One region of the Micromonospora sp. NPDC093277 genome, then DNA from elsewhere that is predicted to be linked to it. Evidence: riboswitches for the same ligand, from Rfam matches in the RefSeq annotation. Region 1 holds a riboswitch; each other region holds the start of a gene.
What was found. A riboswitch is a leader RNA that binds a small molecule or an ion and turns the genes downstream of it on or off. The one in region 1 is predicted to bind cobalamin.
Positions count from the first base shown of each region.

Region 1 (3,176 bases):
GGTAGGCCGCGCCGGCCCAGCGGATCGCGGTGAACAACACCGGTGAGGCGGAGATGAGCGCGGCGAGGCCGCCGACGACCGCGGCGACGTGCACCGCCTCGCCCGCCGCCACGCCGAGAGCGGCGACCACCCCGGCACGGGTGCCGTAGCGAGCGGCGTTGGCCAGGACGAACATCATGTCGGGGCCGGGGGTGACCATGAGGACGGTGATCGCGGCGAGGTAGCCGGCGACGGTCGCCGCGGACAGTCCGAGCATGTCTCAGTCCTCCTCGGCGCCGTCGAGCAGGGCCCGCCGCAACGCCAGCCGGTGCTCGCGGCGGATCTGCGCCTCGCGGTAGCGGCGCTGGTCCTCGTCGGTCTGCGGCAGCAGCGGCGGGACGACACGGGGTTGGCCGTCGTCGTCGACCGCGACCATGACCAGGTGCGCGGTCGCCACATCGACCGGCGGTACCGCTCGGTCCCACCTGTCCGCGCTCACCTTGACGGCGACCTCCATCGAACTGCGACCAGCCCAGGTGATCCGGGCGTCGACGTGGACGACGTCACCGACCCGTACCGCGCGGAGGAAGGCGGTCTCGTCGATAGCGGCGGTGACCGCAGGTCCGTCGGAGTGCCGTGCGGCGACCACCCCGGCGACGGAGTCGATGAGGTTGAGGATCCGCCCTCCGTGCACGGTGCCCATCAGGTTGGTGTGGTGCTGGTCCATGATCTGCGACATGGTCAGGCGCGAGGCCGACGGCGGCCGGCCGGCGAGTGTGGTGGTGTCGTGCATGGGTCGTCCGTCCTCGGGAAGCAGACCGCCGGACCGGCCGGAGCGCACGTCGAGGACACGCCCCATGGCGTGTCACCCGCACGACCCGCCCGCGAGGTCGACGGCAGCGCACACCCCTCGTGTGCGCAGCGCGGGCAGGTCTTCGGACTCGCGGGCGCGGCCGGACGTGCCGGTCTCCTACTGGCCGTCGCTTCCCAGGCCATGGGCGGCCCAGTGCCGATGACGGCGGTCGTTCCCACTCACCGCTGCGGGGCAGTCCCGGACTCCCACCGGGTTCCCTCTTACGACGCCCGGTCAGGGACCGGGCGAACCAGCGCCGTTCTCCACCCTACAAGGCTCCGACCGATCGTTCGGTCGTGCCGGAGCCGGCTGTGAGCCACGTCCCTCGCCCGAACCGCCGGCTCAGCTCACCGAACCCCGAGCGCGTGTCGACATCGATCAACGCCTTGCTGTTATCCAGGTGACGCCCGTCGAGGATTGACGTTGGCGAAGAGCGTGTGTTGCGATGGGGTGCTCCAGCATCAGGGGAAGCCGGTCAAATTCCGGCACTGGCCCGCAACCGTAGGTCCCGTCAGGGACGAGTCGGATTACCTGGCTGGAGGTGCCACGTCAGCGTCGTCGAGGTCACGGCGCGGGCATCGCGCCGGGGAGCCGGTTCGGGGTCCGCGTCTGCGCCGCTCACCCCTGGAAGAGTGCGTCATGCCGGTTCCCGCCCGCCGATCATCCCGCCTGTGGGCTTCCCTCGCGACACTGATCACGCTCGGCATCACCACGGTCGTGGTGTCCGTGCCGGCCGCGGCTGACCCGATCGAGTCGTGTACACCGGCCAACGGCGCCGTCGTCGCTGTCGATTTCCGCCCCTGGGGCGGTCAGGTGCTGCGTGGTTGTGACGCCACGCCGACCACAGGTTTCGATCTGTTGCACGAGGCGGGTTTCACCACCACCGGGACTGTCCACGACGGACCCGGATTCATCTGCCGGATCGGCAACGCCACCTTCGAAGCGGGCACCCAGTACCCCAAGCCCGACCAGGAGGCGTGCACGCTGACCCCACCCGCGACGGCCTACTGGTCCTACTGGTTCGCCCCACCCGGCCAGCGAACCTGGACCTACAGCCCGCTGGGCGCCATGGCCAAGGTGCCCGGCCACGGCGAGGTGCAGGCCTGGGTCTACGGCGGCACCGACGTGGGCGGCACCACGGGTCAGCCGACCTTCACCCCGGATGAGGTCCGCGCTGCCGGCACCACCCCGCCTGCGACCGCCACACCCACCATCGGGCCCGGCGGCCCCGGTGCCCAGCCCACCCCGGCCCAGATCGCCGCCGCGACCGCCTTCCTGGCCGGGAATCTGACCGACGGCGATCACGTGTACGACGCCGATTGGGAGACGGTCGACTTCACCCGCACCATCGTCGTGGCCACCGCGCTCGCCGCCGCGGGTGGTCAGGATCCCGCGCTGGCGAAGCTGCTCGACTACCTCGCCGCGCACGTCGACGCGGCAGTCTTCCCCGACGGCGCTGCCGCGCCCCCGAATCAGTACAACGCCGCCAGCCTGTCGCTGCTCGTCACGATCACCGGTGGCGATCCGCACACGTTCGGTGGACGCGACCTGACGGCGGTGCTCACCGACCGGGTGTGTACTGCCCTCGACCCGTTGGCAGGCTGCGCGGCCGCGGGAGACTTCGCCGGATCCTCGTCCCCGTCGGCACACGCGACAGCACTGCTGGCGCTGCGCCGCGCCGGGATCACCCCTCCGGCGTCGACGGTCGAGCGGCTGCTGCAGTGGCAGTGCGCCGGCGGCGGATTCGCTGATTCCCTGATCGCTCCTGGCGAACTGTGCACGCAGGACCCGGCGAACACCGGGACGGCGCTTCTCGCGTTGACCGTTCTCGGTGGCCACGACGCCGCGATTACCGCTGCCAGGCAGTACCTGACCGGAGCGCAGCAGCCCGGCGGCGGCTTCCTGCCCTACGTCGGTGCCGCCGCGCCCGAGACGTATGTGACGGCTCTCGCGGCGCAAGGGCTGATCGCGACCGCCGCCACCCAACCGGCTGCCGAGGCGATCGCCTTCCTCACCGCACGCATCACCGGCGACGGAGGACTCGCGGCGGACACCACGATCACCGAATCCGACCTGGTGGCAACCTCGGGGGCGGTCGCCACGCTGGCCGGAGGCAACCTCGCGACTCTGAGTCACCCGCTCGGCGGCGAGCCACCACAGGGCCCCACACCAGACCTCGCCAAGGGGGTGGAGTGGCTCGTCGGGCCGAAGCAGCTCATCGACGGCCGATATTATGAGTCGTTCCCTGGCTACCCCGACTTCGGCCTCTCCATCGACGGTGCGTTCGCCTTGGCCGCGACGGGGCGAGATGACTCGAAGCTGCGGGCGATCATCGAGTTCATCC
Region 1 covers NZ_JBIWJO010000002.1:648,149-651,324, reverse strand. Annotated here, with positions in the region: gene ACIRG9_RS07595 (LysE family translocator) at 1-256, opposite strand, end outside; gene ACIRG9_RS07590 (acyl-CoA thioesterase) at 260-772, opposite strand; cobalamin riboswitch at 888-1,102, opposite strand; cobalamin riboswitch at 1,254-1,386, shown strand; gene ACIRG9_RS07585 (prenyltransferase/squalene oxidase repeat-containing protein) at 1,472-3,176, shown strand, end outside.

Region 2 (3,176 bases), 440 kb from region 1:
CATGACATATCCACGCCTGCGCGCTGCCACGATAGCCACGGTCGCACTGGTGGCCGCCGGATCTGCGGTGGCACCGGAAGCGGCCGGCGCGGCACCGGGCAACCCTGGCGCCCCCCGTTACTCGGCCGGCGCGCCGAGCATCGGCGACCCCTACTTCCCGGACCAGGGCAACGGCGGGTACGACGTCCAGCACTACGACCTCGACTTCTCGTACGACCCGGCGACCCGGTTCATGGACGCCACCGCCACCATCACCGCGGTCGCCACACAGGACCTCGACCAGTTCAACCTCGACTTCCGCGGCCCGGAAATCTCCTCGCTGACGGTCAACGGGCACGCACACGCCTTCACCCGCGACGGTCAGGAACTGGTCGTCACCCCGCGCCCGAAGCTCAAGGCCGGGCAGACGTTCACCGTGGTGGTGAAGTACGCCGGCGTACCGGCCGTGATCACCGACCCGGACGGGTCGATCGAAGGCTGGGTGCCGACCGACGACGGCGCCTTCGTCGCCGGTGAGCCGCAGGGCACGCCGGCCTGGCTGCCCACCAACGACCACCCGACCGACAAGGCCACCTTCCGCTTCACGGCCAAGGTGCCGGAGGGGCTCACCGCCGTCGGCAACGGGCAGCTCCTCTCCCAGGAGACCAGCGACGGCTGGACCACCTTCGTCTGGGACTCGACCGAGCCGATGGCCAGCTACCTGGCGACGATCACCATCGGCAACTTCGTGGTGACCGAGACGACCACGGCGGGCGGGGTCCCGGTGTACATCGCGGTCGACCCCCGGCAGGTCGCCGGCTCGGCCAGCGCCGTCTCCCAGCTCCCGAAGATGATCGACTTCTTCTCCTCGAAGTTCGGCCCGTACCCGTTCGCCTCGACCGGCGCGATCATCGACCGGGCCCCGAACGTGGGCTACGCCCTGGAGACGCAGACCAAGCCGATCTTCTCCGGCGCGGCGAGCGTCAGCACCATGGCGCACGAGCTGGCCCACCAGTGGTACGGCGACAGCGTGTCGCCGGAGCGCTGGTCGGACATCTGGCTCAACGAGGGTTTCGCCACGTACGCCCAGTGGATGTACACCGAGTACAACGGCGGCGCGTCGGTCGCGTCGACCTTCAACAGCAGCAGCAACTACGGTCGGGCCGCGTCGTCGTCGTTCTGGCAGACGGTCCTCGCCGACCCGGGCCCGGTGGACATGTTCAGCAGCATCCCGTACAACCGGGGCGCGATGACCCTGCACGCGCTGCGCGGCAAGGTCGGCGACGAGACCTTCTTCCGCATCCTCCGCGAGTGGGCGGCGGGCAACCGCTACAGCCACGCCTCGACGGCCGACTTCATGGCGCTGGCCGAGAAGGAATCCGGGCAGAACCTCGGCACCTTCTTCGACGTGTGGCTGTACCAGAAGGGCAAGCCCACGACCTGGTGACACCGGCGGGCCCCGCGACCCTTCGGTCGCGGGGCCACCGCGGTGAGACGAAGCCGACACACCGACGCGACATCTGGTGTTGCTCGGGTGGCGGCACAACCATATATGGTGTCTGACGCAGCTGGTTCGACCGTCCTTCCAGGGCGGCCGAGGCAAGAGGGAACCCGGTGGGAATCCGGGACTGCCCCGCAGCGGTGAGTGGGAACGACCGCCGTCATCAGCACTGGACCTGTGGTCCGGGAAGCGACGGCCAGTAGGAGACCGGTTCCGGCCGGTCGTGCCCGCGAGTCCGAAGACCTGCCAGCGCGTCGCACGCCCTCGACGGGGCGCGCGACGGTCCGAGGCCGCGCGGGACGGCCGACGCCACCGGGCACCGCCACGCCGGCACGTGCCCGCCGGTGTCCGCACCCGCGCGCCGAGGACCATCCGGTCCCGAGCTCGCGAGGAGTGCGTAGTGACAGTCACCGAGGTTCACCCGGCCGCCGGCGCGGTGCCGGGCGAAGCCGCCCCGCCCGGGCAGCGCCGCCCGCAGATGCACGTCCGCAAGCGCAACGGCGACAGCGAACCGGTCGACGTCAACAAAATCGTCCGCGCGGTCGAACGGTGGACCGACGGCCTCACCGACGTCGACCCGCTGCGGGTGGCGACCCGCACCATCAGCGGCCTCTACGACGGTGCGAGCACCGACGAACTGGACCGGCTGTCCATCCAGACCGCGGCCGAGCTGATCGGCGAGGAACCGCAGTACTCGCGCCTGGCCGCCCGCCTGCTGGCCGGATACGTCGACAAGGAGGTACGCGGGCAGGGCATCGCCTCGTTCAGCCAGGCGATCCGGCGCGGACACGCCGAGGGGCTGATCGGTGACGAGACCGCCACCTTCGTCGCGGCCCACGCGCGCAAGCTCGACGACGCCGTCGACCCGGCGGGGGACCTGCGGTTCGAGTACTTCGGGTTGCGCACCGTCTACGACCGGTACCTGCTGCGGCACCCGACCAGCCGGCTGGTGCTGGAGACGCCGCAGTACTGGCTGCTGCGGGTGGCCTGCGGGCTGTCGCGTACCCCCGGCGAGGCGATCGACTTCTACCGGCTGATGTCCAGCCTGGCGTACCTGCCCAGCTCACCGACGCTGTTCAACTCCGGCACCCGGCACACCCAGATGTCGTCCTGCTACCTGGTCGACTCCCCACGCGACGAGCTGAACTCCATCTACCAGCGCTACGCGCAGGTGGCCAACCTGTCCAAGTTCGCCGGCGGCATCGGCATCGCGTTCTCCCGGGTCCGCTCCCGGGGCGCGCTGATCCGCGGCACCAACGGGCAGTCGAACGGCATCGTGCCGTGGCTGCGGACGCTGGACGCGAGCGTCGCGGCGGTGAACCAGGGCGGCCGGCGCAAGGGCGCGGCCTGCGTCTACCTGGAGCCGTGGCACCCGGACGTCGAGGAGTTCCTCCAGCTTCGCGACAACACCGGCGAGGACGCCCGGCGTACCCACAACCTGAACCTGGCCAACTGGATTCCGGACGAGTTCATGCGCCGGGTCGAGGCGGACGCGATGTGGTCGCTGTTCGACCCGGACGAGGTGCCCGAGCTGCCGGACCTGTGGGGGGCGGAGTTCGACGCCGCGTACCGGGCGGCGGAGGCGCAGGGACGCTTCGTGCGGCAGGTGCCCGCCCGGGAGCTGTACGGGCGGATGATGCGGACGCTCGCGCAGACCGGCAACGGGTGGATGACGTTCAAGGACGCGGCCAACCGG
Region 2 covers NZ_JBIWJO010000002.1:207,143-210,318, forward strand. Annotated here, with positions in the region: gene ACIRG9_RS05555 (M1 family metallopeptidase) at 2-1,426, shown strand; cobalamin riboswitch at 1,532-1,746, shown strand; gene ACIRG9_RS05560 (ribonucleoside-diphosphate reductase subunit alpha) at 1,917-3,176, shown strand, end outside.
Region 2: another riboswitch for cobalamin. It lies ahead of ACIRG9_RS05560 (ribonucleoside-diphosphate reductase subunit alpha); the one in region 1 lies ahead of ACIRG9_RS07585 (prenyltransferase/squalene oxidase repeat-containing protein).

Region 3 (3,176 bases), on a different contig from region 1:
GCACAGCTGCGCGACGGCGACGCCGGCCAGCACCACCCGGGTCGGTCGCAGGACCGCTCGCCGGCCGGCGGCAGCGACCACGACGGCGAACGCGGCGAGCGCCCCCGCGAACGCGCCCCCGGTGAGCGCCGCAGCACCCGCGCCGAGGCCCAGGACCAGAACGGCGACGGCGCCCAGCGACGCCCCGGAGGACACGCCCAACAGGTACGGGTCGGCGAGCGGGTTGCGGGTGACGGTCTGCATGACCGCCCCGGAGGCGGCGAGCCCGGCCCCGACCACGGCGGCGCCCAGCACCCTCGGCAGCCGCAGTTCCCACACGATATGGTCGCGCAGCAGCGGCACGTCGGCGCTCGTCAGGCCGAGATGGTCGGTGATGACCAGCCACACGGTGCCCAGAGACAGGTCCGCCGGCCCCACCGTCACGGCCGCGGCCACCGACAGCAACAGGCCGCCCGCGAGCACGGCCACCACGGCCACCATGCGCACCGCCCGGACCGGCCGCGCCGGGGCCTTCGCCAGCCGGGTGGTAGCGGCGGTCAGTTGCCCACCCCGCCGATACCCCGGGTCAGGGCCTCCACGGCGAGCACGTTCCGCACGCCCGCGGAGGTGGAGGAGAAGTCCAGGACGACGTACCTCTTGTCCTTGACGGCGGGCAGGTCCTTGAGCGTCGCGTGTTTTTCGAGGAAGGCTTGCTTGGCGGCGGCGCGGTCCCAGCTCGCGTCGATGAGCACGATGACCTCCGGGTTGCGCTCGACGACGGTCTCCCAGCTGGTGTCGGCCCAGCTGCCGTTCAGGTCGGCGAAGATGTTGGTGACCCCGGCCGCAGACATGATCATGGCCGGGCTGCCGCAGCAGGCGCCGGCACTGGGCGCGTCGTTGCCGCCGTCCCACCACAGCACCCGCGTGCCCTTCGCGCCCGCTGACACTTTCGCAATGCGCTCCTGCTGGTCGGCGATCAGCGTCTCGGCCCGCTCCTTTACGCCGAAGACCGCGGCGATCTCACGGATCTCGGCGAACACGTCATCCATCGTCAGCCTCGCCGGCCGCGTGTCCTTCGGGCAACCGGCGGCGGAGATGTACGTAGCCACGCCCAGCTTCTGCCAGTCGGCGCGGTCGCCGACCCCCTCGTCACTGAACGCGCTCGCGAAGGAGGCGTAGACGAAGTCGGGCGCGATGTCGAGCAGCTTCTCCTTCGACGGATACTCCTTGGCCACTACCGGTACCTTCGCGTACGCGGCGGCGTACTCGGGCAGCACCTGGTCGTCGAGGAAGGCGGTGCCCGCCATCCGGTCCTGCAAACCGAGCGCCAGCATGATCTCGGTAGCAGACTGATTCATCGTCACCGCCCGCGCCGGCGGCTTCGTGACCGTGACCGGCGTGCCGCAGTTGGTGACTTCGACCGGCCCGGCCTCGGCGGACGCCGTGGTGGCGGGCTTGTTGTCGCCGGTCGCGGCGCAGCCGCCGACCAGGGCGAGCAGGACTGACAGCGGCGCAGCAACGCGCCAGGACACAGGGGACCGCATAACGGGACCACCTTCCAGCACCTCGTGGACGGGTCGTGCAGGTGCCGTGGCCGGTCTCCTGGCTGACGGGTGGTGCGCCGGTGGCCGGCCTTCCCAGGCATGCGCCCAGTGACCTTTCGGTGGCCTCCAGCATCCCGATCACAGTGGCGAGGGCCGCACCGGTCTCACACCGGCTTCCCGAACACCACGGCCAGGCCACCCTAACCAACCCTGGCGGCATCGTCACCGTGGCCTAGGTCATGGTCGGAGACCACGTTGCTTCACCGTGTCGGCTCACGCGAGGTGTTGTCCGATCCGCCCAGGGGCGACGCCACAAACGGCTGGGCGAAGGCGCTTGACCGGTGACCGGGCTGCTGTTCTTCGCTGCTGTACCGGCCTCGATCGCGGCAACATCGGCCCGGGTCAGGTCCGCTGACCAGCTTGTGAGCGGACCGGAGGCTATGGCCTTAGAGACCGTGTTCGCGCTGCGGTGGCTGATCGGCCCGCGGGAAGGTCAGTCGGACTGGCGCCTATGGAGCCCACCTTCACCGACAACGCCCTGCTTGCCTTGCGACCCAACACTGCAGCAGGAGTCCGCGTCCAAGCCAAACGCGTGAACCCAGCAACAAGACAGATAGCCCTCAACCAACCGGCGGCAGCCACGGCTCCGCCACGGCGGCGAGCAGCCGTGACGCTTGCGGCCGGTCCGGCCAGGCCACCCGGCGGTAGACACCCTCGTCGAAGAACTCGACCACGATGCGGCCGTGGCCGGTGACCAGGTCCTCCGCGCAGTTGCGCTGCCGCCGGCACAACGACGCCGGTCTTGCTGGTCGACGTGGACATGCGGCCGTAGAAGGCAAACCGCAGCCCCACCCGTGCCGGGTCAGCCACGGCGGCGAGTAGCCGTGTTGCCTGCGGGCGGTCCGGTCAGGCCACCCGGCGGGAGACACCCTCGTCGAAGAATTCGGTCACGACCCGGCCGTGGCTGGCGATCAGGTCGTCGGCGTAGTTGCGCTGCCACCGGCACGACGACGCTCGATCCTGGAAGTCGACGGTGGACATCCGGCCGTAGAAGGCGAAGCGGATGCCGGGTGGGGGTAATGTTGTCGGTCGCCGCGTCCGTTGGCGGTCTCGCTGGTTTGGCTGCCGTATCCACCAGCCGAGCAGGTCGCGGCCGTCGACTTCCTGCGCGTATTGCATCAGGACCCTCCCCGCACGGCGTTACAGCCATCCGGTTCTATACGGATGACTAACGATGCAGGGACGGTGGACACCCGGCCATCGGGGTTATCCAGGAAGGCGATCTCGACTCGGGCGCTGGCTTTCTTCGGGATGATCGACAAGATGCGGACGCTCCGAGGTCGCGTCGTCTCGTTGCCGGTAGGCCCGCTTGTCCCCGACAACGAACCGGGCCGGATCGCTCCTCATTCATCACACCTTAGTGCTGCTCGGCGTTAATTCGTCGGGGGTTGGGTCCAGGCGGTGGGGTCGTTGAGGTGGAGGCTGCAGGCGCAGTCGAGTGCTTCCTCTGCGGTGCCGGTGGTGTGGCCGCTGGGCAGGTACGAGTCTTCGTATCTGTCTTTGCTGGCGAGGTAGATCGCGAAGCCCCACTGGTTGGCGTAGCCGCGGTAGCGCAGCCGGATCAGGGGCAGGGTGGTGCCGTCGGCGAGTTGT
Region 3 covers NZ_JBIWJO010000014.1:180,819-183,994, forward strand. Annotated here, with positions in the region: gene ACIRG9_RS26880 (iron chelate uptake ABC transporter family permease subunit) at 1-468, opposite strand, end outside; gene ACIRG9_RS26885 (ABC transporter substrate-binding protein) at 537-1,544, opposite strand; cobalamin riboswitch at 1,554-1,727, opposite strand; gene ACIRG9_RS26890 (hypothetical protein) at 2,144-2,314, opposite strand; gene ACIRG9_RS26895 (hypothetical protein) at 2,430-2,702, opposite strand; gene ACIRG9_RS26900 (hypothetical protein) at 2,957-3,176, opposite strand, start outside.
Region 3: another riboswitch for cobalamin. It lies ahead of ACIRG9_RS26885 (ABC transporter substrate-binding protein); the one in region 1 lies ahead of ACIRG9_RS07585 (prenyltransferase/squalene oxidase repeat-containing protein).

Region 4 (3,176 bases), on a different contig from region 1:
CGATCGGCATGGTCAGGGCGATGCGCTGGTCGAAGGCGCCGATGGCGAAGGTGCCCTTGCCGTAACGGGAGCAGCCGGTGACGCCGATGGAACTGGGCCTGATGATGCTGCCGCCGGACTGCTCGACGACGTCGATGATGCGGCTGACGCCCCACGCCCAGGCGGCCAGGATGCCGGTGCTGCTGGTGTTGCCGTAGATGGTGTAAAAGGCGCCCTGCTTGTTGTTACGCGCCGTGCCCTCCTTGCCGACGGCGAGCGGGTCGTAGTTGATGATCGCTACGCCGGCGCCGAGGATGGTGGAGGTGTCCGCGCCGAGCCCGCCCACGACGACGACGGCCGGGAAGGGTCCGCTGCCGCTGGGCAGTTGGACGCTCGCCGAGAAGCTCGCGTTCTTGCCGTTGTGGCTGACGTTGACCGTGATGTTGCTGTTGGAGACCGTGCCGGTGACGCTCGTCGGCTTTGCCGGCTTGCTGCCGTAGACATACTGCTCGGCCAGCTTCTTGATCTCCGCTCGACGGCACCGCCAGTCGGAAGTGGTGGTGATGCGTGTGCCGTTGATCCTGGTGAAGGGGTCGGGCAGCTGCGAGTTCGAGGTCAGTGTGGCCGAGCCGACCTGGCAGTCGGCACCATCGTCCTCGACGGCGGCGAGGGCGGGCCGGACGGTCGCCACGATCGCGACGAGTCCCGCGACGAGGGACAGCGCGGCCAGGATGGCGATCCTCGCTTGCATCTTCAGGCGTCCTAAGGTGACGGCCACAAGGGCTCCTTCCCGGGAACGGCGGTGGGGAAACGACCGTGATGGATGCACACGGAAGTCCTAAAAGCCTCACGCCGTTCACTGAAGCGTGTCAATGGGTTACCCGCCTGAAACACTTTCGGGCGACGGGCGGCCGACACCGGAGGAGCCCCACCGGCGGAGCGGGTCAGGAGGTGGGGTGCACCAGTTCGACCAGGATGCGGGCACGACCGCGCCGGCGGCGTCGAGTGCGACGCGTTCGTTGCCGGCCTGCTCATAGCCCAGCAGCGGTATCAGTGTCGCTCCATCCGAAACGCCCCACATGCCGTGGGCGGCAAAGAACCCGGGGACGGGCACGCCGACCACAGAGCTCATTGAGCGATACGATGGGCGGTGGTGTTGGTTCGCCGGGCCCAGAACGGGCGCGGCGTCGTAAGAGGGAACCCGGTGTGAATCCGGGACTGCCCCGCAGCGGTGAGTGGGAACGACCGCCGTCATCAAGCACTGGACCGTGAGGTCTGGGAAGCGACGGCCAGTAGGCGACCATGCTGGTCACGCCCGCGAGTCCGAAGACCTGCCCGCACCGCGCACACCGCCCGGTGTGCGCCGCCGACGGTCTCTCGGGACGACCGGGCGGAGCCGGCATGTCGCCGTCCCCTCCCTCCCGGTCGTCGTGGGAGTCCTCGGGCACCCTCGAGGGAAGGAATCTGATGACTATCCCGTTCGGTCAGAGCACCGTGCTCGGCTATCCACGGATCGGCGGCAACCGTGAACTCAAGAATGCCGTCGAGGCCTACTGGGCGGGCCGGATCGACGCCGCCGAGTTGGCGACTGTCGCCGCTCAACTGCGGGCCCAGGTCTGGCAGACCCTACGCGACGCCCGCCTGGACGCCATCCCGTCCAACACGTTCTCCTACTACGACCACATGCTCGACACCGCGGTGGCCGTCGGCGCCGTCCCGCAGCGTTTCGCCCGGCTCGGCCTGGCCGACCTGGACACCTATTTCGCCATGGCTCGAGGCGTCGATGCCGAGCCGCCGCTGGAACTGACGAAGTGGTTCGACACGAACTACCACTACCTGGTCCCCGAGATCGGCCGCGGCACCCCCTTCGCGGCGAACACCGTCAAGGCACTGCAGGAATACCGTGAGGCCCGCGAGCTGGGCATCGAGAGCCGGCCGGTGCTGGTCGGGCCCGCCACCTTCCTGCTGTTGGCGAAGCCCTCCGCGCCCGGCGAACAACCTTCGACCGGTTGCCGGACCTGGTCGAGGTGTACGCCGACATCCTGCGGGCCCTCGCCGACAGCGGCGTGCGGTGGGTGCAGTTGGACGAGCCCGCCTACGTGGCCGACCGCAGCGGCGCCGAGATCGACGCGCTGCGCGAGGCGTACACCCGGCTGTGCGCGACCGATCGGCGGCCGGCGATCTTCGTCGCCACCTACTTCGGAGAGCTCGGCGACGCACTGCCCGCCCTGCTGGACACGCCGATCGAGGCCCTCGGCCTGGACCTCGTGGCCGGTCGGGACAACCTGCAACAGCTCGCCGCTGCGGGTCATCTGCGCGGCAAGACCATCGTGGCCGGGCTCGTGGACGGCCGCAACGTCTGGCGTACCGACCCGCGCGCGGCGGTGGCGGCCGGCGCCGCGGTCACCGGACTCGCCGACCAGGTCGCGGTCTCCACGTCGTGTTCGCTGCTGCACGTGCCGGTGGACCTCTCCGCCGAGACCGCGCTCGACCCCGAGTTGCGCCGTCGGCTGGCCTTCGCGCGGCAGAAGGTGGATGAGGTCGTCCTGCTCGGCCGCGCCCTGCGCGACGGCACCACGTCCCTGCCCGAGCCGGTTCCTCCCGCCCCCGCAGCCTGGCGCGACGACACCGTCCGGGGTCGGCTCGCCGCGCTGCGCCCGGTGGACCGGCAGCGTGGCGCCTATTCGCGGCGCGCGGCGGCTCAGCAGGCCCGGCTGGGCCTGCCGCCGCTGCCGACCACGACCATCGGCTCGTTCCCGCAGACCGGCGAGCTGCGCCGGGCGCGTGCCGAGCACCGGGCCGGCCGGCTCGACGATGCCGGCTACACGCAGCGGATGCGCGCCGAGGTCGAGCAGGTCATCCGCCTTCAGGAGCGGCTCGGGCTGGACGTGCTCGTGCACGGTGAGCCGGAACGCAACGACATGGTCCAGTACTTCGGTGAGCAACTGGCCGGCTTCGCCGCCACCGAGCACGGGTGGGTGCAGTCCTACGGCTCTCGCTGCGTCCGTCCGCCGATCATCCACGGCGACGTGGCCCGCAAGGCGCCCATGACGCTCGCCTGGTCCACCTATGCGCAGTCGCTGACCGAGCGCCCGGTCAAGGGCATGCTCACCGGCCCGGTGACGATCCTGGCGTGGTCGTTCGTCCGGGCCGACCAGCCGTTGGGTGACACCGCCGATCAGGTCGCGCTGGCCCTG
Region 4 covers NZ_JBIWJO010000009.1:140,703-143,878, reverse strand. Annotated here, with positions in the region: gene ACIRG9_RS21030 (cellulose-binding protein) at 1-730, opposite strand, end outside; cobalamin riboswitch at 1,120-1,333, shown strand; partial or broken gene ACIRG9_RS21025 (hypothetical protein) at 1,381-1,905, shown strand; gene metE (5-methyltetrahydropteroyltriglutamate--homocysteine S-methyltransferase) at 1,989-3,176, shown strand, end outside.
Region 4: another riboswitch for cobalamin. It lies ahead of ACIRG9_RS21025 (hypothetical protein); the one in region 1 lies ahead of ACIRG9_RS07585 (prenyltransferase/squalene oxidase repeat-containing protein).